3 regions of the Adlercreutzia rubneri genome follow, and region 3 is predicted to be linked to each of the others. Evidence: predicted binding sites of a transcription regulator. Region 3 holds the regulator's gene; each other region holds the start of a gene.
What was found. Region 3 encodes LexA, which represses DNA repair genes until DNA is damaged. Its sites were predicted from a motif close to CNAACANNTGTTNG; they were not measured.
Positions count from the first base shown of each region.

Region 1: a site for LexA is predicted at 1,521-1,534, ahead of uvrB (excinuclease ABC subunit UvrB). Genes of this name have one in related genera too.
Region 2: a site for LexA is predicted at 2,004-2,017, ahead of GO707_RS10115 (replication-associated recombination protein A). Genes of this name have one in related genera too.

Region 1 is NZ_WPOO01000013.1:17,519-20,797, forward strand. Features, by position in the region: gene coaE (dephospho-CoA kinase) at 1-171, shown strand, start outside; gene GO707_RS08075 (YeiH family protein) at 415-1,440, opposite strand; gene uvrB (excinuclease ABC subunit UvrB) at 1,634-3,279, shown strand, end outside.
Region 2 is NZ_WPOO01000021.1:7,613-10,891, forward strand. Features, by position in the region: gene GO707_RS10110 (DUF948 domain-containing protein) at 1-397, opposite strand, end outside; gene GO707_RS10115 (replication-associated recombination protein A) at 654-1,967, opposite strand; gene GO707_RS10120 (UTP--glucose-1-phosphate uridylyltransferase) at 2,504-3,279, opposite strand, start outside.
Region 3 is NZ_WPOO01000001.1:201,646-204,924, reverse strand. Features, by position in the region: gene hflX (GTPase HflX) at 1-1,284, shown strand, start outside; gene lexA (transcriptional repressor LexA) at 1,404-2,042, opposite strand; gene nrdR (transcriptional regulator NrdR) at 2,338-2,784, shown strand; gene dut (dUTP diphosphatase) at 2,788-3,222, shown strand; gene GO707_RS00880 (hypothetical protein) at 3,237-3,279, shown strand, end outside.

The DNA of each region.
Region 1 (3,279 bases), on a different contig from region 3:
GCCGTGAAGTCGGGCTTTTCCGAGGAGGACGTGCGTGCCCGCATCGCCCGCCAGATCACCGACGCCGATCGCATCGAGGCGTCGGATGTCGTTTTCAACAACGACGGCACCCCCGACGAGCTGCGCAACGAGGTCATCTCCTGGTGGAACGAGTACAAGAAGACGATCTAGTGGGATGTATTCTCAGGTTTTAGCGAAGGCCCTGAGAGCGCTAGTTCTCGGGGCCTTGCTTTGGCTGTATGAAGGTAGCGATGAATTCTCTGGCGCGCTCATCCTTGGCTTGCGCAATTAGGTCTTCTGCGCTTAAGCCTTCTGGCCATGGCTTGGAGAAAGCCGCTCTTTCGGCAATCCTCTGATCTGCTCCCTTGAGTTTATCAAGTTTTCGAGCTATCTGTTCGTCTTCTTCTCTCACGATTACCACAGTCCCAGCAGATGTTGCATCCCCAGGCTGGCACCTGCTATGCAGATCCAGCAGATGAGGCCCATGAGGATGGGCTTGCCGCCGGATTTCACGAGCTTCACGAGGTCGGTGTTCAGGCCAATGGCGGCCATGGCCATGATGATGAAGAACTTGGAAAGCGTCTTCAGCGGCGCGAACACCGCCGCATCGGCGCCGGCGGCCACGGCGATGGTGGTGATGATGCTGGCCACGAGGAAGAACAGGATGAACATCGGGAAGGCGCGCTTCAGCGAGAAGTTGCCGAGGCCGTCGGCGCCCTCCTTGCGGGCCATGACGATGCCGAGCACGAGCGTGATGGGGATGATGGCGAGCGTTCGCGTGAGTTTCACGATGGTGGCGTCGTCCAGGGCGTTCGAGCCGGGGTGCATGCCGTCCCAGGCAGCTGCGGCGGCGGTGACCGACGAGGTGTCGTTCACGGCGGTGCCGGCGAATAGGCCGAAGCCCTCGTTGGACATGCCGAGCATGCCTCCCAGAGTTGGGAAGATGAGCGCCGCCACCACGTTGAACAGAAAGATGACCGAGATGGCCTGGGCCACCTGCTCGTCTTTGGCGCGGATGACCGGGGCCGTGGCGGCGATGGCCGACCCGCCGCAGATGGACGAGCCCACGGCGATGAGCGTGGCGATGGCGGAATCCACGGACAGCACGCGGTAGAGGATATAGCCCACGATGAGCGCCGTGGCGATGGTGGTGAGGATGATAGGCAAGCTCTCGGCGCCTACGGCCGCGATCTGGGCGAGGTTCAGCCCGAAGCCCAGCAGGATGACCGCGTACTGCAGCACCTTCTTCGCCGTGAAGGCGATGCCGTCCTGCACGGTGCCGCGCGCGGGCTGCTTCCACCAAAGGGCGATGACCATGCCGATGAGGATGGCGAACACCGGGCCGCCCACCACGGGCAGCGCCTCGCCGAGAAACCAGCAGGGAAGGGCGATGGCCGCGCACAGGCCGACGCCGGGGGCCACGTTCTTCACGTTCGCCACGATGATCTCCTCACGTCGCGGGATGTCAACAGCGATTGCAGAGTATAGCACTCATGGTTGGACGGATCGTGAACTTTAAGCGAACATCTGTTCATTTCTTGGGGAAGGTGCTAGACTGTTCTCCTTATAGCGAATTACTGTGAGAGGAGGGATGCGCGTGTCCACTCATCTTTCCAATATAGAAGGTATGGAAATGGCGGGGAAGTTGCCGGAGGTGCGGCTGGCGAACACCCCGTTCAAGGTGGTCTCGCCCTTCGAGCCCTCGGGGGACCAGCCCGAGGCCATCGCCACGCTCGCGAAGGGGGTGGAAGAGGGCCTGCGCTACCAGACGCTTCTGGGCGTCACCGGCTCGGGCAAGACCTTCACCATGGCAAAGACCATCGAGGCGGTGCAGAAGCCCACGCTCGTCATGGCGCCGAACAAGACGCTGGCGGCCCAGCTGGCGGCCGAGCTGAAGGAGTTCTTCCCCGACAACGCCGTGGTGTACTTCGTCAGCTACTACGACTACTACCAGCCCGAGGCCTACGTGCCCTCCTCCGACACCTTCATCGAGAAGGACGCCTCCATCAACGAGGAGGTGGAGAAGCTGCGCCATGCGGCCACCTCGGCTCTGCTCTCGCGGCGGGACGTCATCGTGGTGGCGTCGGTGAGCTGCATCTACGGCATCGGCTCGCCGATGGACTACGCCGGCATGGCGGTGTTCGTCGACAAGCAGAAGGAGATGGATCGCGACGAGGTCATCCATGAGCTCATCGACATCCAGTACGACCGCAACGACTACGAGCAGAAGCGCGGCACCTTCCGCGTGCGGGGCGACGCGCTGGACGTGTTCCCGCCCTACGCCGACCATCCCATCCGCATCGAGTTCTGGGGGGACGAGATCGAGTCCATCGACGAGATTGACCAGGTCACGGGCGAGGTGCTGAATAGCTACGAGGCGCTGCCCATCTGGCCCGCGTCCCACTACGTTACGGCGCGGCCGAAGATGGACAAGGCTCTCGGCACGATTCAGGACGAGCTGCGCGAGCGCCTCATGCAGTTCAAGGAAGAGGGGAAGCTCCTGGAGGCCCAGCGCCTGGAGATGCGCGTGAACTACGACTTGGAGATGCTGGAGACCATGGGATTTTGCTCCGGCATCGAGAACTACTCGCGGCATCTGGACGGCCGCGCGCCGGGCGAGCCGCCCTACACCCTCATCGACTACTTCCCGAAGGACTTCCTCTGCATCATCGACGAGTCCCACGTCACGGTGCCGCAGATCCGCGGCATGCACGAGGGCGACCGCTCCCGCAAGATCACCCTGGCCGAGCACGGCTTCCGCCTGCCTAGCTGCCTGGACAACCGCCCTTTGCGCTTCGACGAGTTCGAGGAGCGCATTCCGCAGTTCATCTACGTATCGGCCACGCCGGGCGATTACGAGGAGCGCGTGAGCCAGGCGAAGGTGGACCAGGTCATCCGCCCGACGGGCCTTTTGGATCCGGAGATCGTCGTGCGCACGAGCGCCAGCCAGATCGACGATATCATCGACGAGGCGAAGGAGCGGGCCGCGCGAAACGAGCGCGTGCTCATCACGACGCTCACGAAGAAGATGGCTGAGGATTTGACCGACCATTTGCTGGATCAGGGCGTGAAGGCGCGCTACATGCACTCGGACATCGCCACCCTGGAGCGTACGGAGATCCTGCGCGATCTGCGCCGCGGTGAGTTCGACGTGCTCGTGGGCATCAACCTTCTGCGCGAGGGACTCGACTTGCCCGAGGTGTCGCTCGTGGCCATCCTGGATGCCGACAAGGAGGGCTTTCTGCGCAACCACCGCTCGCTCATCCAGACCATAGGCCG
Region 2 (3,279 bases), on a different contig from region 3:
AGACGGAATCGGTGATCTGGGTCACGTCTTCCAGAATCTGGTCGACGCGCATGAGTTCCAAATTCGCCGCGTCCACCGTGAGCGACAGACGCTCCACCAGCGGATCGACGCGGCCCACAGCGGGCTTGGCTTCCTCGGCGATCTCGTTCACGCGGGTCAGCAGCGGGTCGATCTGGTCAGTTACCAGGGCATCCACATGGGCGATGAGGGGATCAACCTGGGCGGTGATCTTCTCCACGTTCTGCAGCGTGGGCGTGAGCTCCTTATGGGCGTCGTCGATGGTCGAACGCGTCGAGCGGATGGTCAGCGCCAATTCCACGACGAACCATACGAGCACCGCGCCGACGAGCACGTAGACGACGGGCAGCGCGATGTCCACGATCCCTGCGAAATCCATGATGAGCCTCCTTATAATTCCGAAGACCTGACTATACCATTACTGGAGTCATTCTAATTAAGTTGCGCAGGGCCTCCACGGAACGCGTCCGCATAGTAGCCATTCCGTAAACGGAAGTTGACATCGTGTCACACGCGAGCGGCATCGCCAGCGGCACCCGCGCTGGGGCGCCCTCGCCGGCACGTCGCCCCAACACGATGCCTGGCTCGCTGCGCGGCGCCCGCAACGCGGCGGGCGCAACACGCCGAGCCGCGACTCAACTCCCCTGACGGTCGCGGGCAGCGGCGTCGGTGCGGTAAGCCTCCCAGCCGCGCTCGCCGGGTTGGTAGAAACAGCCGCGCTCAAGGCCCTCGGGCAGATAGCGCTGATCGACCCAGCCGGCCGGGTAGCTGTGGGGGTACTTGTACTCGCCGTAGTTTTCCAAGCCGGGGCGATGACGATCGCGCAGGTAATCGGGCACCTTGCGCACCGGGCCGTTGCGCACTTCGCGCAGCGCCGCATCGATCGCGGCCTCGGCGCTGTTGGACTTCGGCGCCAGCGCCAAGTAAATGGCGGCCTGGGCCAGGTTGATGCGGCACTCCGGGTAGCCGATGACCTCGGCAGCCCGGAAGGCGGCCTCGGCCACGAGCAGGGCCTGGGGGTCGGCGTTCCCGATATCCTCCGAGGCAGCGATGTACATGCGCCGGGCGATGAACTTCGGATCCTCTCCCCCGTCGATCATGCGGGCGAGCCAGTAAACGGCGGCATCCGGATCGCTGCCCCGCATGCTCTTGATGAACGCCGAGATGATGTCGTAGTGCATGTCCTTGTTCTTGTCGTAGGGCAGCGCGCGGTGGGGCGTGGCGGCCCGCACCATGGCCTCGGTGATGGCGACCGGCGCCTCGCGCGTGCCCGGAGCCACCATGCCGGCGGCCAGCTCAAGCGTCGTGAGCGCCCCGCGGCCGTCGCCGCCGGCCAGAGTGACGATGGCAGAAGTGGCCTCATCTTCCAGAGCATAGCAGCCGGCAAGCCCCCGATCGTCGGCCACGGCACGGCCCACCAACTCGGCGATCTCATCATCGGCGAGCGAATGCAGCTCCACGATGCGCGAGCGCGAGATGAGGGCGGAGTTCACTTCGAAAAACGGGTTCTCCGTGGTGGCGCCCACAAGCACCACAAGGCGATCTTCCACCGCGTGCAGAAGCGCGTCCTGCTGGCTGCGATTGAACCGGTGAATCTCGTCGACGAACAGGATGGTGCGCAGGCCTCCCATGACGAGCCGCTTCTCCGCCGCATCGATTTCCCGGCGCAAGTCGGACACGGTGCCCCCGATGGCTGATACCTCCACGAAGGTGGCGCGGGTCGACTCCGCAATGACATGGGCGAGCGAGGTCTTGCCCGTGCCCGCCGGCCCGAAGAGGATGACCGAGCTTAAGGCGTCGTTCTCGATGGCCGCGCGCAGCCAGCTGCCCTCGCCCACAGCCTCCGCCTGCCCGACCACCTCGTCGAGCGTGCGCGGCCGCATGCGCACCGCCAGCGGCGCCACGTCCCGCTTCCGATCATTTTCCATAGCAGTAAACAAAGTATCCATAGCCCGTAATGGTACCACGGAGCCCGCCAAAACAATAGAACAAATGTTTTTGGTCGTTCGTCCGATAAAAGAACGCTAGCGATGGCCCGAAGGGCCGAGCCCGCAACCGTGAACCCACTCAGAGGTGCGCCCAAGGAAGCCAGCGAGCGGCGGCGAGGCGCCTCAGATTGCCCCGCCTTCGGGTCAAGCGGCCTTCGTGCCGCGCAGCACCCGAAACAAGGGGCAAGATGGGGCGCATCGCCGCCGCGCAGCGTCGACAGGGCGTAATTGCGATGCAATTACGCCCGCAAAAAGAAGCGGCCCGGCGGAGGGGGCCGCCGGGCCAGAAGGAGGGGGGATGCGACTCTCGCGGAGCCGCTTTCTGCTTTAAAGAGACAAAGCAGGCAAGTGATCGGAGGGGTTGTCTCACTTGCTGACGTCAGTATAACAGCCACCCTTGAATTCCCTATGATGCACCCATGGTGAACTTGTGGATTCATAGGCTCATCGTTAAGTAATTCTTCACATTTTAGAAGAAACCTCACCAGCGGGAACGCCTATCCCTGCCGGCGGCCGAACAACACGTTGTTCGTCTCGAGCCAGCTCTCCACGGTGCCCGTGTCGAAGCCGTCGGCCGGATCCACCACAAGCGCATACATCTCCTCCTCGTCAAGCACCGCGTCCAGCGCGTCGGTGAGCTGAATCTCGCCGCCCATCCCCGGCTCCACATCGGCCAGCAGCTCCATCACGCGGGGCGAGAGCAGATAGCGACCGAACACCGCCAGGTTCGACGGTGCATCCTCAAGCGCCGGCTTTTCCACCAGCGAGTCCACCTTCCACACATCCTCGGCTACCGGGGCCCCGGCGATGACGCCGAAGCGGCTCACCTGGTCGTCGGGCACGGGCATGACCGCGATGACGCTGGCGCCGCCATGGGCGTCGGAAACCGCCTTCATGGCCGGCAGCATCTCATTGCCCGGCACGAGCACGTCGCCGAGCAGCACGTAGAACGCCTCGTCGCCGGTCTTGGCCGCCGCACAGCGCACGGCATGCCCCAACCCCAGCGCCTCTTCCTGGTAAACGTAGCTCACGGGCAGATTGCCGACGTACTCCACCGCGTCGGCGTAGGCGTCCTTGCCGCGCTCGCGCAGAAGCGCCACCAGCTCCGGGTTCGGCGTGAAGTGGTCCTCAATGGCCTTCTTCTCGCGGCTGTTGACGATCACGACCTCATCAGCGCCGGAAGCCAGACCCTCTTCCACCACATACTGTATGGCCGGACGATCCACTACCAGCAGCATTTCTTTGGGCTGGGCCTTGGTGGCCGGCAAAAAGC
Region 3 (3,279 bases):
ACCAAGGCCGAGGAGCGCCGCGAGCGCGCCGTTCTCGTGGGCGTCGAGCGCCCGGGGCTGCCGTGGCCCTTGGAATCTTCCCTGGCCGAACTGGAACGTCTGGCCGATACGGCCGGAGCCGATGTGGTGGCCACGACGACCCAGCGCTTGGACGCGCCCAACCCGCGCACCTTCGTCGGCACGGGCAAGGCCGACGAAATCGCCGAGCTGGCACGGTCGCACGAGGCCGACCTCGTCATCTTCGACGATGAGCTGACACCTTCCCAGCAGGCCAATCTGGAGAAGGTCATGGACAAGTCCGTGAAGGTCATCGACCGTACGGCCCTCATTCTGGACATCTTCGCCCTGCACGCCACCTCCAAGGAGGGGCGTCTGCAGGTGCGTCTCGCCCAGAACCAGTACTTGTACCCGCGCCTGCGCGGCATGTGGGCCCACCTCGCTTCGAACCGCATGGGAGGCGGCGTGGGATCCCGCTTCGGTGAGGGCGAAAGCCAGCTGGAGGTGGACCGCCGCATGGTGCGCAAGCGCATCACGAGCATTCGCCGCGAGCTTGAGCGTCTGTCCGACGTGCGCTCGTTGCAGCGTGAGAGCCGGTACGGCAGCGGCATGTTCAAAGTGGCACTGGCCGGTTATACCAATGCCGGGAAAAGCTCGCTCATCAACCGGCTCACCGGAGCCGACGTGCTCAGCTACGACAAGCTCTTCGCCACGCTGGACTCCACCACCCGCAAGTTCGAACTGCCCGAGGGCCGCGAGGTCACCGTCACCGACACCGTCGGCTTCATCCAGAAGCTGCCCACCACCCTGGTCGAGGCCTTCAAGTCGACGCTCGACGAAATCACCGGAGCCGACCTCATCCTGCACGTGATCGACGCCTCCTCGCCGGAGTTCGAGGGGCAGATCGAGGCCGTGTGCGAGGTGCTCGACCAGATAGGGGCCCAGAGCATTCCCACGATCGCCACTTTCAACAAATGCGATCTGCTGGACGCCGAGACGCTGGCCGGCCTTAAAAGGCGTTATCCGAGCGCCCGGTTCGTGTCCGCCCGCTCTGGAGAGGGCATAGAGGAACTCGTGGGCGCCATCGCCCAGGCCGCCTCGTCCGCCGACGCCAAGCTGGACGTGCTCGTGCCGTACCAACGGGGGGATTTGGTATCGCTGGCCCACGAGCGCTGCCACATCATCTCCGAGAGCCACGAGGCCACGGGCACGCGCCTGCAGCTGCTCGCGGCCCCTGCCTTCGTCAGCGCGTTCTCCCCTTACCTTGTCTCGGACGTCGACGCTTGAGGAAACCACCGCTCCAGAAACGAAAGAGCGCCCCTGCTCCGGATCCTCGCATCCGGAGCAGGGGCGCTCTTGATTGACCGAAAGGGGAGGACTCGCGGCCTATCGGCGCGGCGAAGGCGCTACAGGCGCCGAAACACGGCCACCACCTTGCCGGCAATGGAGCAGTCCGTGGTGATGATGGGATCCATCGTCGAGTTCTCCGGTTGCAGGCGGATATGGTCGGCCTCGCGGAAGAAGCGCTTGACGGTGGCGCCGTCGTCGATGATGGCCACGACGATATCGCCGTTGTTGGCCACCGGCTGCTCCTTCACAACCACGTAGTCGCCATCGTTGATGCCGGCCTCGATCATGGACTCGCCGCGCACCGAGAGCATGAAGGAGGGGGCATCGCCGACGATATCGGTGGGCAGCGTGATGGTGTCGGTGATGTTCTCCTCGGCGAGAATAGGGGAGCCGGCAGCCACGTTGCCCACCAAGGGCACATTGACGAGCTTGCTGTAGGCGGCCGCGAAAGCCGTGACAGGGGAGGGAACCTCCTCGATGGGATAGGTAAGCGCGATGGAGCGGGATTTAAGGGGGTCGCGCTTGATGAAGCCCTTGTCTTCAAGTGCCTTCAAATGGACATGGACGGTGGAAGGGGAGGAGAGCCCCAAACTCTGGCACACCTCGCGCACCGTAGGGCCGTAGCCCTTCTCGCGAATGCACGCTTCGATGCAGTCGAGAACCGCCTGTTGCCGCTTGGTCACTTTCTGGGTCATAGCGCATCCTTTCACAAAAGCGTACATTTGTTTGAAAAATCTCTTGACGTGAACCTTTGTTCGCTCTATTATAACTGCGAACAAAGGTTCTACGCAAGAGGTCAGGAGTAAAAAATGGCACGCATCGAATTTTCCATAGCCTTCACGCTCAGCACCATCGCGTCATTCCTCATCTTCTTCGCCTAGAGCGTCGAGGGCGGGTGTCGTGAAGGTAGCAATGTTTTGAAGAGGGGAGCGCGCTAGGTCTGATAGGGTATGATAAGCAATCAACTTATCAAAGTGAGAAGGAGAACCTATGCGCTGTCCTTCCTGTGGCTACCAGGAATCGAAAGTCGTCGACTCGCGATCGGCCGACGACGGCGCCTCTATCCGGCGCCGTCGCGAATGCCTGCAGTGCGGCACGCGATTCACCACCTACGAGCGGCTCGCCGAAAATCCCATTCTCGTCATCAAGGCCGACGGTTCATCGGAGGTCTTCAACCGCGAGAAGCTCATGCGAGGATTGCTCATCGCCTGCGCGAAACGTCCCATCACGCCCGAGAAGATCGACGGACTCATCACGAGCATCGAGGCGGAATTGCGATCGAGTCAGCGCAACGAGATCAAATCGCGCGATTTGGGCGATTTGGTACTGGCCCGTCTGGCCACTCTGGATGACGTTGCCTATATTCGCTTCGCCAGCGTCTACAAGGATTTCCAGAATGTGGAGGAGTTCTCCGAGGCCCTGAAAGAGCTGGGCTGATCCATGGACGTTCTTTTCAAGCAGCTCGACGAGACCCTGGAAGCGCCCGCCTACGCCCGTCCGGGCGATGCGGGTCTCGATTTGCGCGCCGCCGAGGGCGGCACGCTTTTGCCCTTCGAGCGGGCACTCGTGCCCTGCGGTATCGCCTTGGCCGTTCCCGAGGGCTATGCGGGGCTCATCATTCCCCGAAGCGGCCTGGCGGCACGACAGGGCATCTCCATCGTGAACGCCCCGGGCCTCATAGACAGCGGCTACCGGGGGGAGATCAAGGTGCCGCTCATCAATCTCGATCCAACGGAGGTGTTCAATTACGAAAAGGGCGAGCGCATCGCCCAACTCGTGATCATCGCTACCCCCACCATTACTTTACATAACACTTATGAGCTTCCCGAGAGCTCGCGCGGAGCGCAGGGCTTCGGAAGCAGCGGCCTTTCCTAGAAAGAGTGTCCTTTATGACCGATCACCGCGATTCGAAACCCGAAGAAACGCCCGAGC